Regions from separate parts of the Cryobacterium sp. TMT1-19 genome, predicted to be linked through region 1. Evidence: predicted binding sites of a transcription regulator. Region 1 holds the regulator's gene; each other region holds the start of a gene.

Region 1 (4,660 bases):
CGCTCAGGCGCCACGAGGTGGCGGGACTCATCGCCGACGAACTCATCGACGCGAAAGCAGCCCTCTTCGGCTCGATCGAACTGACCCTCAGAGGACGCCTCCTGGCGGATGCCGTCGTGCGCCGCCTGCTTGCCGACTGAACTCAGTTCACGAACTTGATCGACAGCGGATACGTGTAGTACTCGCCCCGGTTTGCGGCCAAAGCGGCCAAGATGCCGAACACGACCATCAGAACGGAGGCAGCCAGGAGAACGAGGTAGCCGACGAGGATGATCGTCAGGACGCCGCCGACCGCGTAGGCGATCAGGAGCGTGAGCTGGAAGTTCAGTGCGGTCGCGGTGTGCGCCCGGATGAACGGGCCGCGGTCCTTGAGCACGATGTAGCCGATCAGGGCCGGCACGAAATAGAACAGAATGCCGCCGACGTGCACGAGGGTGGCCCACAGTTTTTCGTCGGCCGGGTTCATCGGGGTGGGAGCCTGGTTCGGGTTGGCGGGCGGCGGTGGGGTGGAATTGGTCATTGGTGCTCCTTCTGAAGAAAAACCGAGTGCGCCGGGCTACTTGATCAGGCGCAGGGCGAACGGGTACCGGTAGTGGTTGCCGTCCTTCGCCTGGAGGTAGCCGAGCACCGAGAAGACAACACCGAGGATGTACAGCACCCAGGCGAGACCGCCGATGACGCCGCCGATGCCGAATGTGAGGAAGCCGATGACCGTCGCAAAAAAGTTGATCGCGAAGTAGCCGATCAGAAGCGTGATCTGAAAGTTGAGCGCTTCCTTCGCCTCGACGCTGGTCAGAGGTCCGCGGTCCTTGAAGAGCAGCCACAGCACCAGGGACGGCACGAACATGAGGATCCCGCCCAGATGTGCGAGGGACGCCCATTGGCGGTCATCCGCCTCCGTCAGGGGTGCCGACGGTCCCGGGGCGGCAGGCTGGTAGGGCGGTTGCGGCGGCCGTTGGCCCTGGTACGGATCATCGGGTCCGGGACCAGTGAAATTACTCATGATCATGCCTTTCAGTGCACCGGGGAAGAGGTGCTACATGCCTAAGTTACTGCGCCCCAACATTGGGGAGCAATGGGTAAGCCCAGCCGGTCGCGGTATGATTGGCAGTCACATACCGCGAGTGCCAATCGATGCTGCACTCGCGACGCTGGGAGGAGGCGAGCGCCATGGTGTCCGATCGCAGTCTCGAAGTCCTGCGTGTGATCGTTCAGGACTATGTAGCCTCCCGCGAACCCGTCGGTTCCAAATCTATCGTCGACCGGCATTCCTTCGGGGTCTCGGCGGCCACGATCCGCAACGACATGGCCCTGCTCGAAGAGGAAGAGTTGATCGCGGCTCCGCACACCTCGTCGGGCCGCATCCCCACCGATAAGGGCTACCGTCTGTTCGTCGACCACCTCGCCGATCTGCGCCCGCTCTCGGCGGCGCAGCGCCAAGCCATCGAGACGTTCCTCGGTCAGTCGGCCGACCTCGACGAGGTGCTGGCCCGCAGCGTGCGGCTGCTCTCGCAGCTCACCCATCAGGTCGCCCTGGTGCAGTATCCGTCGCTGTCCCGCGCGAAGGTGCGCCACATCGAACTGGTGCCCCTGTCCGAGACTCGCCTCCTGTCGGTTCTGATCACGGATGCCGGACGGGTCGAGCAACGCGTCGTCGACCTGCCCCGGCCTCTGGCTGAACCCGTTCTGATCGAACTGCGCACCCGGTTGAATTCTGCCCTGGTCGGGCTCGGCATGAGCGAGGCCGCCAGCACCCTTACCGGCAGCTCTCTCACCGCCGGCTCCGGCCTCGGCCCGATTGAGCAGCAGGAGGCGGTGGATCTGATCACCGGCACCCTGCGGGACCAGGTCGGCGCGAACAGGCAGGACCGGCTCGTGATGGCCGGCGCCGCCAACCTCGTGCGCACCGAGGAAGACTTCACCGGCAGCATTTTCCCGGTGCTCGAGGCCATCGAGGAACAGGTCGTGCTTCTGCGGCTGTTCGGCGAGATGGCCTCTGACCAGCACGGCGTGTCCGTCAGTATCGGCCGGGAGAATGCTTCGTTCGGTCTGGCCGAGACATCCGTGCTCACCAGCGGCTACTCCTCGCAGGGCGGCAACCTGGCGCGCCTCGGCGTGCTCGGCCCCACTCGGATGGATTACTCGAACAACATGGCGGCCGTCCGTGCGGTCGCCCGCTACCTTTCACGCCTTCTCGGCGAGAATTGACCAGTTCCCCTCGGCCCAGAAGCCGGCGGAACACCACATTTCAGAACAGACCTAGGAGAGCCAGCTTTGGCTGACCATTACGAAGTACTCGGCGTTGCCCGCGACGCCTCGACCGACGAGATCAAGAAGGCCTACCGCAGGCTGGCCCGGCAGCTGCACCCCGACGTGAACCCGGGCGCGGATGCATCCGAGCGCTTCAAATCCGTCACGCACGCCTACGACGTGCTCAGCGACGTCAAGCAACGCGACAACTACGACCGTGGCGGCAACGGCCGCTCGGGCGGCGGCGGAGGCGCCGGTTTCGACGGCAACTTCGGCAACTTCGGCGACATTTTCGAGACCTTCTTCGGCGGCGGGGGATCCAGCCGCGGGCCTCGGTCGCGCCGAGAGCGCGGCCAGGACGCCCTGATCCGGGTCGACCTCGACCTCGATGAGATCATCTTCGGCACGCACCGGGAGCTCGAGGTCGACACGGCCATCATGTGCGCGACCTGCAGCGGCACGTGCTGCCAGCCGGGCACCGCGCCCGTCACCTGCGACATCTGCCACGGCACCGGCACCATCCAGCGCGCCGTGCGGTCGCTGCTCGGCAATGTCATGACGAGCAGCCCCTGCGGTTCCTGCCGCGGCTACGGAACGATCATCGCCACTCCCTGCGTCACCTGCCAGGGCCAGGGCCGCGTGCGAGCGCGTCGCACGGTCCCCGTCGACATCCCGGCGGGGGTCGACACGGGCCTGCGCCTGCAGATGCCTGGCAGCGGCGAGGCAGGTCCGGCCGGCGGTCCCAACGGCGACCTCTACCTTGAGATGAAGGTGCGCCACCACGACGTGTTCAGCCGTGACGGCGACGACCTGCTCTGCACCCTCGAGGTGCCGATGACGGATGCCATCCTCGGCAGGTCCGCGACCGTCAAGGCGCTCGACGGCGACATCGAGGTCGAGCTCAGGCCGGGCACGCAGAGCGCCGAGATCATCACGGTCAAGGACCGCGGCGTCACCCGCCTGCGCGGGAACGGACGCGGCGACCTGAAGGTCGGCGTGCACGTGGTCACGCCGACCCGTCTCGACCACAAGGAGCGGGAGCTGATCGAGGCCTTTGCGGCCCGCCACAAGGCGCCGGCTCCTGCCCTCAGCGCCTTCCAGCAGGGACTTTTCGCCAAGCTGCGCGATCGGTTTCGCGGCTAGGCGTCGATGGCACACTTCTTCATCGATGAGGCGCTCCACGCCGCCGATTGCGTGCCGGGGGCGGTCGTCGGCATCGGCGGCGCCGAGGCCCGGCACGCGGTCACCGTCAGCCGGGTGCGCCCGGGCGAGCGCCTGCGGATCGGGAATGGGGCCGGGCTCATGCTCGCCGCCACCGTCGTTGACGCAGATGCGAGGCTGCTGACCCTGCGCGTCGAGACGGTGACCGTGACCGCGCTGCTGACGCCGCGCATCCGTCTGGTCCAGGCTCTCGCCAAGGGAGACCGGGACGAACTGGCTGTGCAGGCGGCCACGGAGCTCGGCATCGACGGGGTGATCCCGTGGGCCGCATCCCGCTCCGTGACGCGCTGGGAGGGAGCCAAAATCAAGAAGGGCCGGGATCGCTGGTCCAGCATCGTGCGCGAGGCCTCGAAACAGTCGATTCGCGCGTGGCTGCCCACGGTCGGGGAACCGGCGAGCACCAAAATGCTGGCCGAGCTGGCCGGCACTACCCGGATGCTGCTGCTGGAGCCCACCGCGAGCGAACGGCTGACCTCGCAGGCGGCGCCGACCGACGACCGGGATATCCTGCTCGTCGTCGGACCCGAGGGCGGCATCTCCCCGGCCGAGCTGACCCTGCTCGAGCAGGCAGGCGCCACCCGGGTGCGCCTGGGCGACAATGTGCTGCGCACCTCCACCGCCGGCCCGGCCGCCCTCTCCATCCTGAACGTGACGCTCGGCCGCTGGTAGCGCGTGAGCTTAAGATAGAGATATGTCTTCCACCGGCCAAGAACCGTCCATCTTCACTCGCATCGCCGCGCGCGAGGTCCCGGCGACCATCGTCGCCGAAACCGAACGGATCATCGCCTTCACCGACATCGCCCCGCAGGCGCCCGTGCATGTCGTCATCACGCCGAAAACATCCGAGTACAGCAACGTGGTCGAGCTCGCGGCCGGAGACCCCGGGCTGCTGACCGAACTCATCGAGGTGGCGCATGCTGTGGCGGCCCGGCTGTCCAACGGCCAGTTCCGGCTCGTGTTCAACACCGGCGCCAGCGTCGGGCAGACCGTTTTCCACGTCCACGCTCACCTGCTCGCCCCGCAGGCCGCCGGCGGAACCCTCGGGGAGGGAACGCTTGGTTTCCGGTGAGCCCGGGCCGGGCCAGGCCGAGGTGCACATCACGGTCGACGGCATTGCCATGGTGCGCCTGCTCGGCACCGACGACCGTCTGCTCGCCGCCGTCGAGAAGGAAAACCCCGGCGTCAGCGT
Region 2 (4,660 bases), on a different contig from region 1:
GCCAGTAGAGGTCCTTGTCGGCGTACTTCGTGAAGTCCGCCGAGGTGTTGGCCGGGGAGAACTGCACGACGCCCGCGCCGGTGATCTGGTCGATCACGGTCTTGGAGACGCCGGAGGATGCCGCGCCGATGATGGCGGAAACCTTCTGCGAGAGAAGGTCGGTCACCGAACCGGTCGCGGTGTCCGTCGTGGTGTCGCCGGAGTCACGGAAGATGGCCTCAACGGTCAAGCCGAGGTTCGCGTCATTGATGTCCTTGACGGCCAGGGCGACGCCGGCTTCTTCGGGCGGGCCGAGGAAGGCCAGGGCACCACTCTGGGGAAGGATGGTGCCGATCTTCAGGGTCAGGTCGCGGTCGCCGGCCGTGATGGCCTGGGCGTCTCCGCTCGCGGCGGGGGCTTCCGATGCAGCCGGCTCAGCGGTGTTGCTGCTGCAGCCGGTGAGCAGAAGTGCACTGACGCCCACCAGGGCGACTCCAGTGACGACTGCCCGAACTGAACGGGAGGCCGAGGCCTTCGCGAATACGCTCATGTTGCTCCTTGGGACTAGGAATGAGAAATGACAGCGGTCGATTGACTGCCGTTCTGTCACATTATTGACAGGAATCGCGCGAAACAAGAAAACCGTGTTACATCCGTGTAACGCAGACCAAATCGTTACGATCGGCGGCCGGTGACGCCCTGATACGCGATCTGTTGCGCATCGGCCAGCGCGGCCGCACATTCTCCCCAGGATGCGCAGGCGAACGCCCCGGTACTGACCTGGTCGAGAGCGGGCCTGATCGACGCCGCACCGTCGTCTCCGGCCCGTGCTGCGGCCAGGGCGCTCAGGACGACTCCGTCATAGGCTTCACCGCCGCCGGCAGTGTCGACCAGCCCTGGATCGAGGGTGCGCAGGCGCGCAGCGAAGCCGTCACTGGCGGCCAGCGGCGTGCCCCCGTTCGCGAAGTCGCCGAGCCACAGCAGTACCACCGGCGCCGCCGCGACGGTGGCGGCCAGATCGCCCGGCATCGGAACGGAGGCGTCCCACAGCACGACGTCGACGCCACGGGCCAACAAGTCGGTCAGCGACGTCGCCGGGTCGACGGCGGAGTCGCGGTGGATGATCTCGATCGGAGTGCCGAGAATGCGGCCCTGCTCGGTGATCTCGCGGGCGGCCAGTTCGGAGCCGGCCACCTGTGCCGCACCACTGGCCGCCGACGGGCCCGTCATGGGGAACAGGGTTCCGAGGCGCACGGTCCCGTCACCGGACGGAGCCAGCACGACGGACGCGGCGGCAGCGGGCTCGACTACGGGCGGCGCGACCTCAGCCCTACATCCGGACAGCAGGAGTACGCAGGCGAGCGCCCCGACGAGGAGGACGGGCAGGGAAGTCGACGCAGTGCGCATCCGGTGTCCTTTCACGTACGAGGTGCGTCCCTGAGCGTAGCGGGGCTCAGACCGGTTCAAGGGACGCACGCCGGGGCGCGCGTCCGGTGAGGACCATGTCGGTCGTGAGAAGGACCAGCGCCACCCAGACCAGTGCGAAACCGACCCAGCGCTCGGGCGGCATGGGCTCGAGCAGCACGAAGACGCCGACCAGGAACTGCAGGATCGGAGCGAAGTACTGGATCAGACCCATGTAGGTCAGAGGCAGGCGCCGGGCCGCGGCGGCGAAGAACAACAGCGGCACGGCGGTCACAACACCTGCTGCCAGCAGCCCCACGGTATGCCAGGTGGACACGCTTCCGAAGGTGAGACCGGAGACGGCGGCCACCACCATCAGCTGCACCACGGCGATGGGTGCGAGCCAGACCGTTTCCAGGGTGAGTCCGGCGACAGCATCGACGTCACGGCCGACCCTTTTCTTGATCAATCCGTAGAATCCGAACGAGAACGCGAGGATGAGTGACACCCACGGCAGCGAGCCGTAGCCGACGGTGAGCACGACGACGGCCCCGAGGCTGATTCCCACGGCTACCCACTGCAGCGGGCGCAGCCGCTCGCGCAGCAGAATGACGCCGAGGAACACGGTCACGATCGGGTTGATGAAGTAGCCGAGGGCTGCCTCGACCACGTGGCCGCTGAGGGCGGCGAAGACGTAGGTCTGCCAGTTGACGAAGATCAGGAGGCCGGCCAGACCCATGGTGAACACGATGCGGGGCCTCCGCAGCAGCGCGAGGAGGGACTTCCACTTGCGCGTGACCGTGATCAGCAATGCGCAGAACACCAGGGAGAAGAGAACCCGCCAGGCCACGATCTCGAAGGCACCACTGGGCGCGAGGAGCAGAAAGTAGAGCGGCAGCGCGCCCCAGAGGGCGTAGGCGAGGACCGCGTAGATCAGTCCCTTGCTCTGCTCCGACCGCGCCGGGCGGGCCGCGCGGATTCTCCCGCGTGAAAGAGGGTCTTGCGCCACAGCGGACCTTTCTTAACGACGAATCCCGGATGGCCAGGGCCATCCGGGATTCTACCGTTAGGTGGGTGTGGCTAGCGAACGACGACTGCGAGCACGTCGCGGGCCGACAGGACGAGGAGGTCCTCACCACCGAACTTGACTTCGGTTCCACCGTACTTGGAGTAGATCACCTTGTCGCCGACGGCGACGTCGAGTGGAATGCGGTTGCCGTTGTCGTCAATGCGGCCGGGGCCGACTGCGACAACTTCGCCCTCCTGGGGCTTTTCCTTGGCGGTGTCAGGAATGACCAGACCTGATGCGGTGGTCTGCTCTGCGTCGACCTGCTTGATGACGATGCGATCCTCGAGCGGCTTGATGGAGACCGACACGGTTGACCTCTTTCTTAGCTAAGACATAGTTAGCAGACTCACAGCGAGAGTGCCAAGACGAGTTTAGGGCGCATCTGGCACTCACGCAACGTGAGTGCCAGATGCGTCGTGTTGATAGGTTTGCACGATGGAACGCTCAGAGCTCGTCGAGCTGTTATCGCCGGGCGGTTTGCGCCTGCTGGACTCGTTGCCGCCGTACGACGCGGCCGCCGACGTCGTGCGGGCGGTGAGCGAACTCCGCAAGGCCGGACACAGCCCCGACCTGGTCACCGCGGTGCTCAGCCAGTCCCGGCTCCGAGCCAGGGCCGTGCCCAAGTTCGGCGAGTTCGCAGGCCGCATGCTGTTTACGGAGGCCGGCCTCGAGCAGGCCACCCGGCTGCGGGTGGCGGCGCTGCACGCCGGCCGCTTCGCGGGCGCGTCCCTGAACCGGGTCGTCGACCTCGGCTGCGGCATCGGAGGCGACGCCATGGCACTGGCCGCCATGGACCTCACGGTGACGGGGGTGGACGCCGACGAGGTGACCGCGACCGTCGCCAGCTACAACCTGGCTCCGTTCGAGAACGCGAGCGTGCTGCACTCGTCCGCGGAAGACGTCGACCTGGCCGGCTTCGACGCCGCCTGGCTCGACCCGGCCCGGCGCACCGCCGGGCACTCCAACACCTCGCGCCTGACCCGGCCGGAGGACTACTCCCCGCACCTCGATTTTGTCTTCGGTCTCAGTGAGCGGATGCCCGTCGGCGTCAAGCTCGGGCCGGGCCACGACCGCGAGCTGATCCCCGCGGAGGCCGAGTCGCAGTGGGTCTCCGTGGACGGCAAGCTCGTGGAGATGGGGCTGTGGTTCGGAGCACTGGCGCGCGCCGGCATCCGTCGTTCCGCCCTGCTGCTCGGCCGGACCGGGATCCACGAACTGACCGCGCCCCACGACAGCACGGATGCCCCGGTGGGAGCGCTGGGCGACTACCTGTACGAGCCGGACGGCGCGATCATCCGTGCCCGTCTGATCGGGGACCTGGCCCGGTCGCTCGACGCGTCGATGCTGAGCGAGGGGATCGCGTACCTCACCTCCGAGACCCTGCAACGCACGCCCTTCGCCACCGCATTCCGGGTGCTCGAGGTGCTGCCGGTCGACGAGAAGAAGCTGCGGCTGGCCCTACAGGAACGCCGCATCGGCACTCTCGAGATCAAGAAACGCGGCGTGGACGTCGACCCGGCCACCCTGCGCACCCGACTGAAGCTCAAGGGCCCCGAGTCGGCGACGCTCGTGCTCACCCGGGCCGTCGGCCACCGGGTGGCTCTGCTGGTGGAGCGGATTCCGCCACTCGACTGAGGCCAGCGGCGGAGGACAGCGCGGCTCAGCCGGGCACGACCGTCAGCACCTGCGTGACGATCAACACCCACCCGACCGCGAGGACCAGCCCGGCCAGCCCGGTCCACAGCCCGTAGGCCCACGCGGTGCCAGCACGGCGCTCGGTCACGCGGGCCATCACGGCCAGCACGACCGCGGCCAGGGAGAGCGCCGCACCCCAGACGCCGAAGACCGCGATCAGCAGCCCCAGCAGCCCGAAGACGAGTGATGCGATGGACAGCCCGCTCCGGCCTGCCTGCGCGGTCAGCTCGCTGTCGGTGTAGACGTACGGCACCCAGTCGGTGGGGGCTGTGATGGTCGACGCGTAGTCCAGCTCCCCCGGAGCGGGCGCCGGAGGCCGGGTGAGGTCGACCCGGAAGTCATCGTTGCGGGACCAGTCCCGTTCCTCCCCAACCATCCCTGCTGCTATCTTCCGCTCAGTACGACGAGGTGGGGATGGTGGCGAAGAAGACAGACCAGATCACGATACTGACCAGTGCCAGACCGACGCCGATGAACCCCGTGATCAGCCCGGTCAGCCAGAAACCCCTCGCC
Region 3 (4,660 bases), on a different contig from region 1:
AGGCCCCAACCGATCGGCAGGTTGCGCACCTTGTCGGCGACAACGCCCGGCTCCATGCCGGCGTTGAGGGCGATCTGCTTGAGTGGAGCGTCGATGGCAACCTTGACGATGTTCGCTCCCGTTGCCTCGTCGCCGACCAGCTCGAGCTTCTCGAACGCGGTCTTGCCGGCCTGGATCAGCGCAACGCCACCACCGGCGACGATGCCCTCTTCGACGGCAGCCTTCGCGTTGCGGACGGCATCCTCGATGCGGTGCTTGCGCTCCTTGAGCTCAACCTCCGTCGCGGCGCCGGCCTTGATGACTGCGACTCCGCCGGCGAGCTTGGCGAGACGCTCCTGGAGCTTCTCGCGGTCGTAGTCGCTGTCGGTGTTTTCGATCTCGCTGCGGATCTGCTGGACACGTCCGGCGATGGCTTCGGGGTCTCCGGCGCCTTCGACGATGGTGGTCTCGTCCTTGGTGATGACGATCTTGCGCGCGTTGCCGAGGAGGTCAAGCGTGACGTTCTCAAGCTTGAGACCGACCTCTTCGCTGATGACCTGTCCACCGGTGAGGATGGCGATGTCCTGCAGCTGGGCCTTGCGACGGTCACCGAAGCCGGGAGCCTTGACGGCGACCGACTTGAAGATTCCGCGGATCTTGTTCACCACGAGCGTGGCCAAGGCCTCGCCGTCGACGTCCTCGGCGATGATGAGGAGCTGCTTGCCGGTCTGGATGACCTTGTCCACGATGGGGAGCAAGTCCTTGATGTTGGAGACCTTGGAGTTGACGATCAGGATGTAGGGGTCTTCGAAGACCGCTTCCTGACGGTCGGGGTCGGTCACGAAGTAGGCGGACAGGAAGCCCTTGTCGAAGCGCATGCCCTCGGTGAGCTCGAGCTCGGTGCCGAGAGTGTTCGACTCCTCGACGGTGACAACACCCTCCTTGCCGACCTTGTCGATGGCCTCGGCGATGATGGCGCCGATTTCGGCGTCACCGGCGGAGATGGAAGCGGTGGCCGCGATCTCTTCCTTGGTCTCGACCTCTTTGGCGTTGGCGATGAGCTCAGCGATCACGGCGGCCGTGGCCTTCTCGATGCCACGCTTGAGGCTGATCGGGTCTGCTCCGGCCGCGACGTTGCGCAGGCCTTCACGAACGAGCGCCTGAGCCAGGACGGTGGCGGTGGTGGTTCCGTCGCCCGCGACGTCATCGGTCTTCTTGGCGACCTCCTTGACGAGCTCGGCACCGATCTTCTCGTACGGGTCGTCGAGTTCGATCTCCTTGGCGATGGACACGCCATCGTTGGTGATCGTGGGAGCGCCCCACTTCTTTTCCAGCACCACGTTACGTCCGCGCGGGCCGAGGGTGACCTTGACAGTGTCAGCGAGGATGTTCAGGCCACGCTCAAGGCCGCGACGGGCCTCTTCGTTGAAAGCAATGATCTTTGCCATATGTGTTTCTCGTCCCTCCCGGACGTTACCAAAACGGTGATGGGTTGGCACTCAAACAGAGAGAGTGCCAAGTTGATTCTGGCACTCTGGGGTCGAGAGTGCAAGTGAACGGCAAGGTGCCGCAGCCGCGGCTACGGCACCAGCACAACCGTGCCTCGGTCCGACGGCACCAGCTCGATCCAGGTGTTACCGGCGGCGAGACGAATCGTCACGCCGAAGTCATCGACGAGACGGATGGGGGCGGTCTGGTCGGCCTTGGACCAGACCGCATGCACGGACTTGCCGCCGGCCGAGACCCAGGCTTCCCCCGAACCGATCATTGTCGTCGTGGGAACATCTCCGTAGGTGCCGTCGATCGCGACCCGCAGGACCAGGACGTTGGTCGCCCGCAGCTGCGCACCGGTGGCGTCGAGGTCAGGTGCGCCCTCCTGCGAGCGCAGGTAGGCAGCACCGGCCGCATCCCACGTCCAGCCGGGCCAACGGGCGGTGGAGAAGGTGGAGTTGATCGCCGCGACGGGCGCGCCGTCGACGGCCGCGGACGATCCCTGCACGGTCGCGGAGTAGGCAAATTGCTGGTTCGGCGGCGGCACGGTGGCGTTCCGCGCGACGAGCGCTGAGGCCTGGAGGATGACGTTGTGCGGGGCTTCCCGGTCATCCGAACGCGCGAAGAGGCCGGTGTCGTCGGTATCGAAGGCGGCGCTGACGACATCCGTCGCGTCCATCAGGTCGATGAATTTCTGTTGGCCGCCGGAATAAGCCGCGATCCCGCCGAAGGGCGCGATGATGTCCGGGTCCATGGGTCGGATCGATCGCACCGGCCCGACGAGTTCGGGCACGTCGGAATGCCAGACCGCGACATAACGGGTCAGCCCGCCCTCGACCAGTTCTTCGAAGACGATGTCGGCGCGCTCGAGAGAGAGCTGCGGCCTGGCCGCTTCGTGGTTGTCGATCTTCACCGAGAGGGCAGGGTTCTGGAGGCTCCCGGCCGGCACACTCGTGCCACGCAATGGGGCGACCGCCGGGTCTGCGGCCGACTCGAAGGTGGAGTTCCAGGGCGTGCTGGTCGAGCTTGTCGGCGGCTTCGGCGCGTCACTTGCGCATGCGGAGACCAGCAGAAGGGTCGGCAGAAGGACGACCCCGAGCATCCGGATGGACCGAATTCTCGGTGCCGCACTTCGTCGCTGCGCTTGAACCACTATTTTCGTTGTCACGCCCCAAACCCTAACGCGGCTGCACTGCCGCGCACACATACCCGGGAGCGACTCGACTCTTCGGTCGACCGCTGGAACATCCCCCGCTGGATCAGATCGGACGAACCGCTTCTGCCTGGGGCCCCTTTGCCCCTGTACCCAGTTCGAAGATGACGTGCTGTCCCTCTTCCAGAACCTTGTAGCCGTGCATGTCGATGGCCGAGTAGTGGACGAAGACGTCCTGGCCACCTCCATCGACGGTGATGAAGCCGAAACCCTTTTCAGCGTTGAACCATTTGACGGTTCCGTTCGCCATGTATAACTCCTTGTTGCTGTGAATTCGTCGACACGCGCCCGTTGGCCGTACCGGGCCTGGCGCAGGGATTGCGTCCATTGCATTCGACCGATGGAATACGTCTCCTGCGAGAACGCCCGGACAAACAAAATGAGGGACCAATGCTCAATTTACGGAAGCTCCGGAAGAACGAAAGGGGGTTGACGCACGAGCGCCCGACGTATAGGCGACGGCTATTCGGCCGGCTCGTAGTCGGCGCCGACGACAACGGTCAGGTCCGCTGCGGAATCGGCGAAATCGCTTGAAAGCAGCACCTCCGAGCCGGGCAGTGACTCCGCGACTCCGCGGGCCGCTCCCTCCAGGGCCGCGTCGGCGTAGTAAACCGTCGTGGTTTGCACATCCTCCGTGCTCGCGTTGTCCAGCTCTTCGATCGTCCAGCCCTCCGCCTCGAGGACATCGCCAACGGACCGGGCGATCCCCTCGCCGGCGGTCCCGTTCAAAACGGTCACGGTCGAGTCAGGGTCCACGGTCGCGGCCGGCGTCGGCACCGGCGCCGGAGTGTCACTCGGAGTGGCGCTCGGCTCGGCCGCGCTGTCAGCAGTCGTCGCCGTGCCCGGCAACTCGAAGTTCAGGTTGTTGTTCAGGACGGCCAGGCCGACGACTCCGATGCCGACCAGCAGCACGGTTGCGCCGAGAGACCACCACACTGCGACCCAGCCGCGCCCTTTCTTGCCGGGCGCGCGGTGGGCCCCCACCCGCTCCAGGGAGTGCGGGAGGTGGTCGAAGCGGTCTTTCGCGTAGGAGTTCGGCATCGTGAGGCTGGTCAGATCCTTTGTGGTGGTGATGAGACACGGGAAGGGTGCAGGTTAGGGAGTCAATCGGTGGACTGTAGCGACCGGCGCTCCCTTGCCTGCGACCGGGCGTCGCGCATCCGCTGCAGGCGTTTCACCAGCATCGGGTCGTGGGCCAGGGCCAGCGGCGAGTCGATCACAACCCCCAGTAGTTGATAGTACCGGGCGGCCGAGAGGCCGAACTCGGCCCGGATCGCCTGTTCCTTGGCGCCGGCATGCTTCCACCACTGCCGCTCGAAGGCGAGGATCAACCGGTCGCGAGCGGACAAGTCTGCCGGCGAGGAGGACTCCGAGGTAGGCTCCGCGGGAGTCGACGAACCGGGAGTTCCGTCCACGTGCCACCTCCCTCGATCTCTGCAATCCTAATTGTCGATGCCTGCGTACTCGCTGGGCCGTCGTGCCGTGCTGTCCAAGGTGGAAAAACCTGCCTATCTCCTGATCGAGGAATACCGCCGCGGTCTGGCGAGTTTAGTGTTGATACGGACAGATTTCGGCCTCTCCGGGGTCGAGCAGGGAGGAACGGAACATGGACTACGAGGTCGAGAAGTCGGATGCGCAGTGGCGCGCGGAGCTGAACCCCGAGCAGTACGCCGTACTTCGCGGCGCCGCCACCGAGCGGGCGTGGGCCGGCGAGCTCCTCGATGAGGGCCGCTCCGGGATTTACACCTGCGGGGCTTGCAATGCCGAGCTGTTCAAGAGCGGCACGAAGTTCGACTCCGGTTGCGGCTGGCCGAGCTTCTACGAATCGGTGCGTCCCGAGGCCGTTGAACTCCTCGAAGACCGCACCCTCGGCGTTGTGCGCACCGAGGTGCGCTGTGCGAAGTGCGGCTCGCACCTGGGCCACGTTTTCGACGACGGATTCGGAACGCCCACCGGCGACCGGTACTGCATGAACTC

What was found. Region 1 encodes HrcA, which represses chaperone genes, less so after heat shock. Its sites were predicted from a motif close to TTNGCACTCGNNNNNNNCGAGTGCNAA; they were not measured.
Region 2: a site for HrcA is predicted at 2,835-2,861, ahead of groES (co-chaperone GroES). Genes of this name have one in related genera too.
Region 3: a site for HrcA is predicted at 1,472-1,498, ahead of groL (chaperonin GroEL). Genes of this name have one in related genera too.

Annotation. Positions count from the first base shown of each region.
Region 1 covers NZ_SOHB01000028.1:76,341-81,000, reverse strand. Annotated here, with positions in the region: gene hemW (radical SAM family heme chaperone HemW) at 1-140, shown strand, start outside; gene E3T40_RS07420 (DUF4870 domain-containing protein) at 143-520, opposite strand; gene E3T40_RS07415 (DUF4870 domain-containing protein) at 557-1,003, opposite strand; gene hrcA (heat-inducible transcriptional repressor HrcA) at 1,171-2,208, shown strand; gene dnaJ (molecular chaperone DnaJ) at 2,275-3,393, shown strand; gene E3T40_RS07400 (16S rRNA (uracil(1498)-N(3))-methyltransferase) at 3,400-4,140, shown strand; gene E3T40_RS07395 (HIT domain-containing protein) at 4,163-4,540, shown strand; gene E3T40_RS07390 (PhoH family protein) at 4,590-4,660, shown strand, end outside.
Region 2 covers NZ_SOHB01000021.1:38,591-43,250, reverse strand. Annotated here, with positions in the region: gene E3T40_RS04995 (ABC transporter substrate-binding protein) at 1-529, opposite strand, end outside; gene E3T40_RS04990 (ABC transporter substrate-binding protein) at 655-1,386, opposite strand; gene rarD (EamA family transporter RarD) at 1,433-2,362, opposite strand; gene groES (co-chaperone GroES) at 2,464-2,760, opposite strand; gene E3T40_RS04975 (methyltransferase domain-containing protein) at 2,888-4,087, shown strand; gene E3T40_RS04970 (DUF4190 domain-containing protein) at 4,113-4,523, opposite strand; gene E3T40_RS04965 (DUF4190 domain-containing protein) at 4,543-4,660, opposite strand, start outside.
Region 3 covers NZ_SOHB01000021.1:149,937-154,596, reverse strand. Annotated here, with positions in the region: gene groL (chaperonin GroEL) at 1-1,427, opposite strand, end outside; gene E3T40_RS05515 (DUF3048 domain-containing protein) at 1,559-2,572, opposite strand; gene E3T40_RS05510 (cold-shock protein) at 2,730-2,933, opposite strand; gene E3T40_RS05505 (LytR C-terminal domain-containing protein) at 3,146-3,724, opposite strand; gene E3T40_RS05500 (DUF3263 domain-containing protein) at 3,787-4,098, opposite strand; gene msrB (peptide-methionine (R)-S-oxide reductase MsrB) at 4,290-4,660, shown strand, end outside.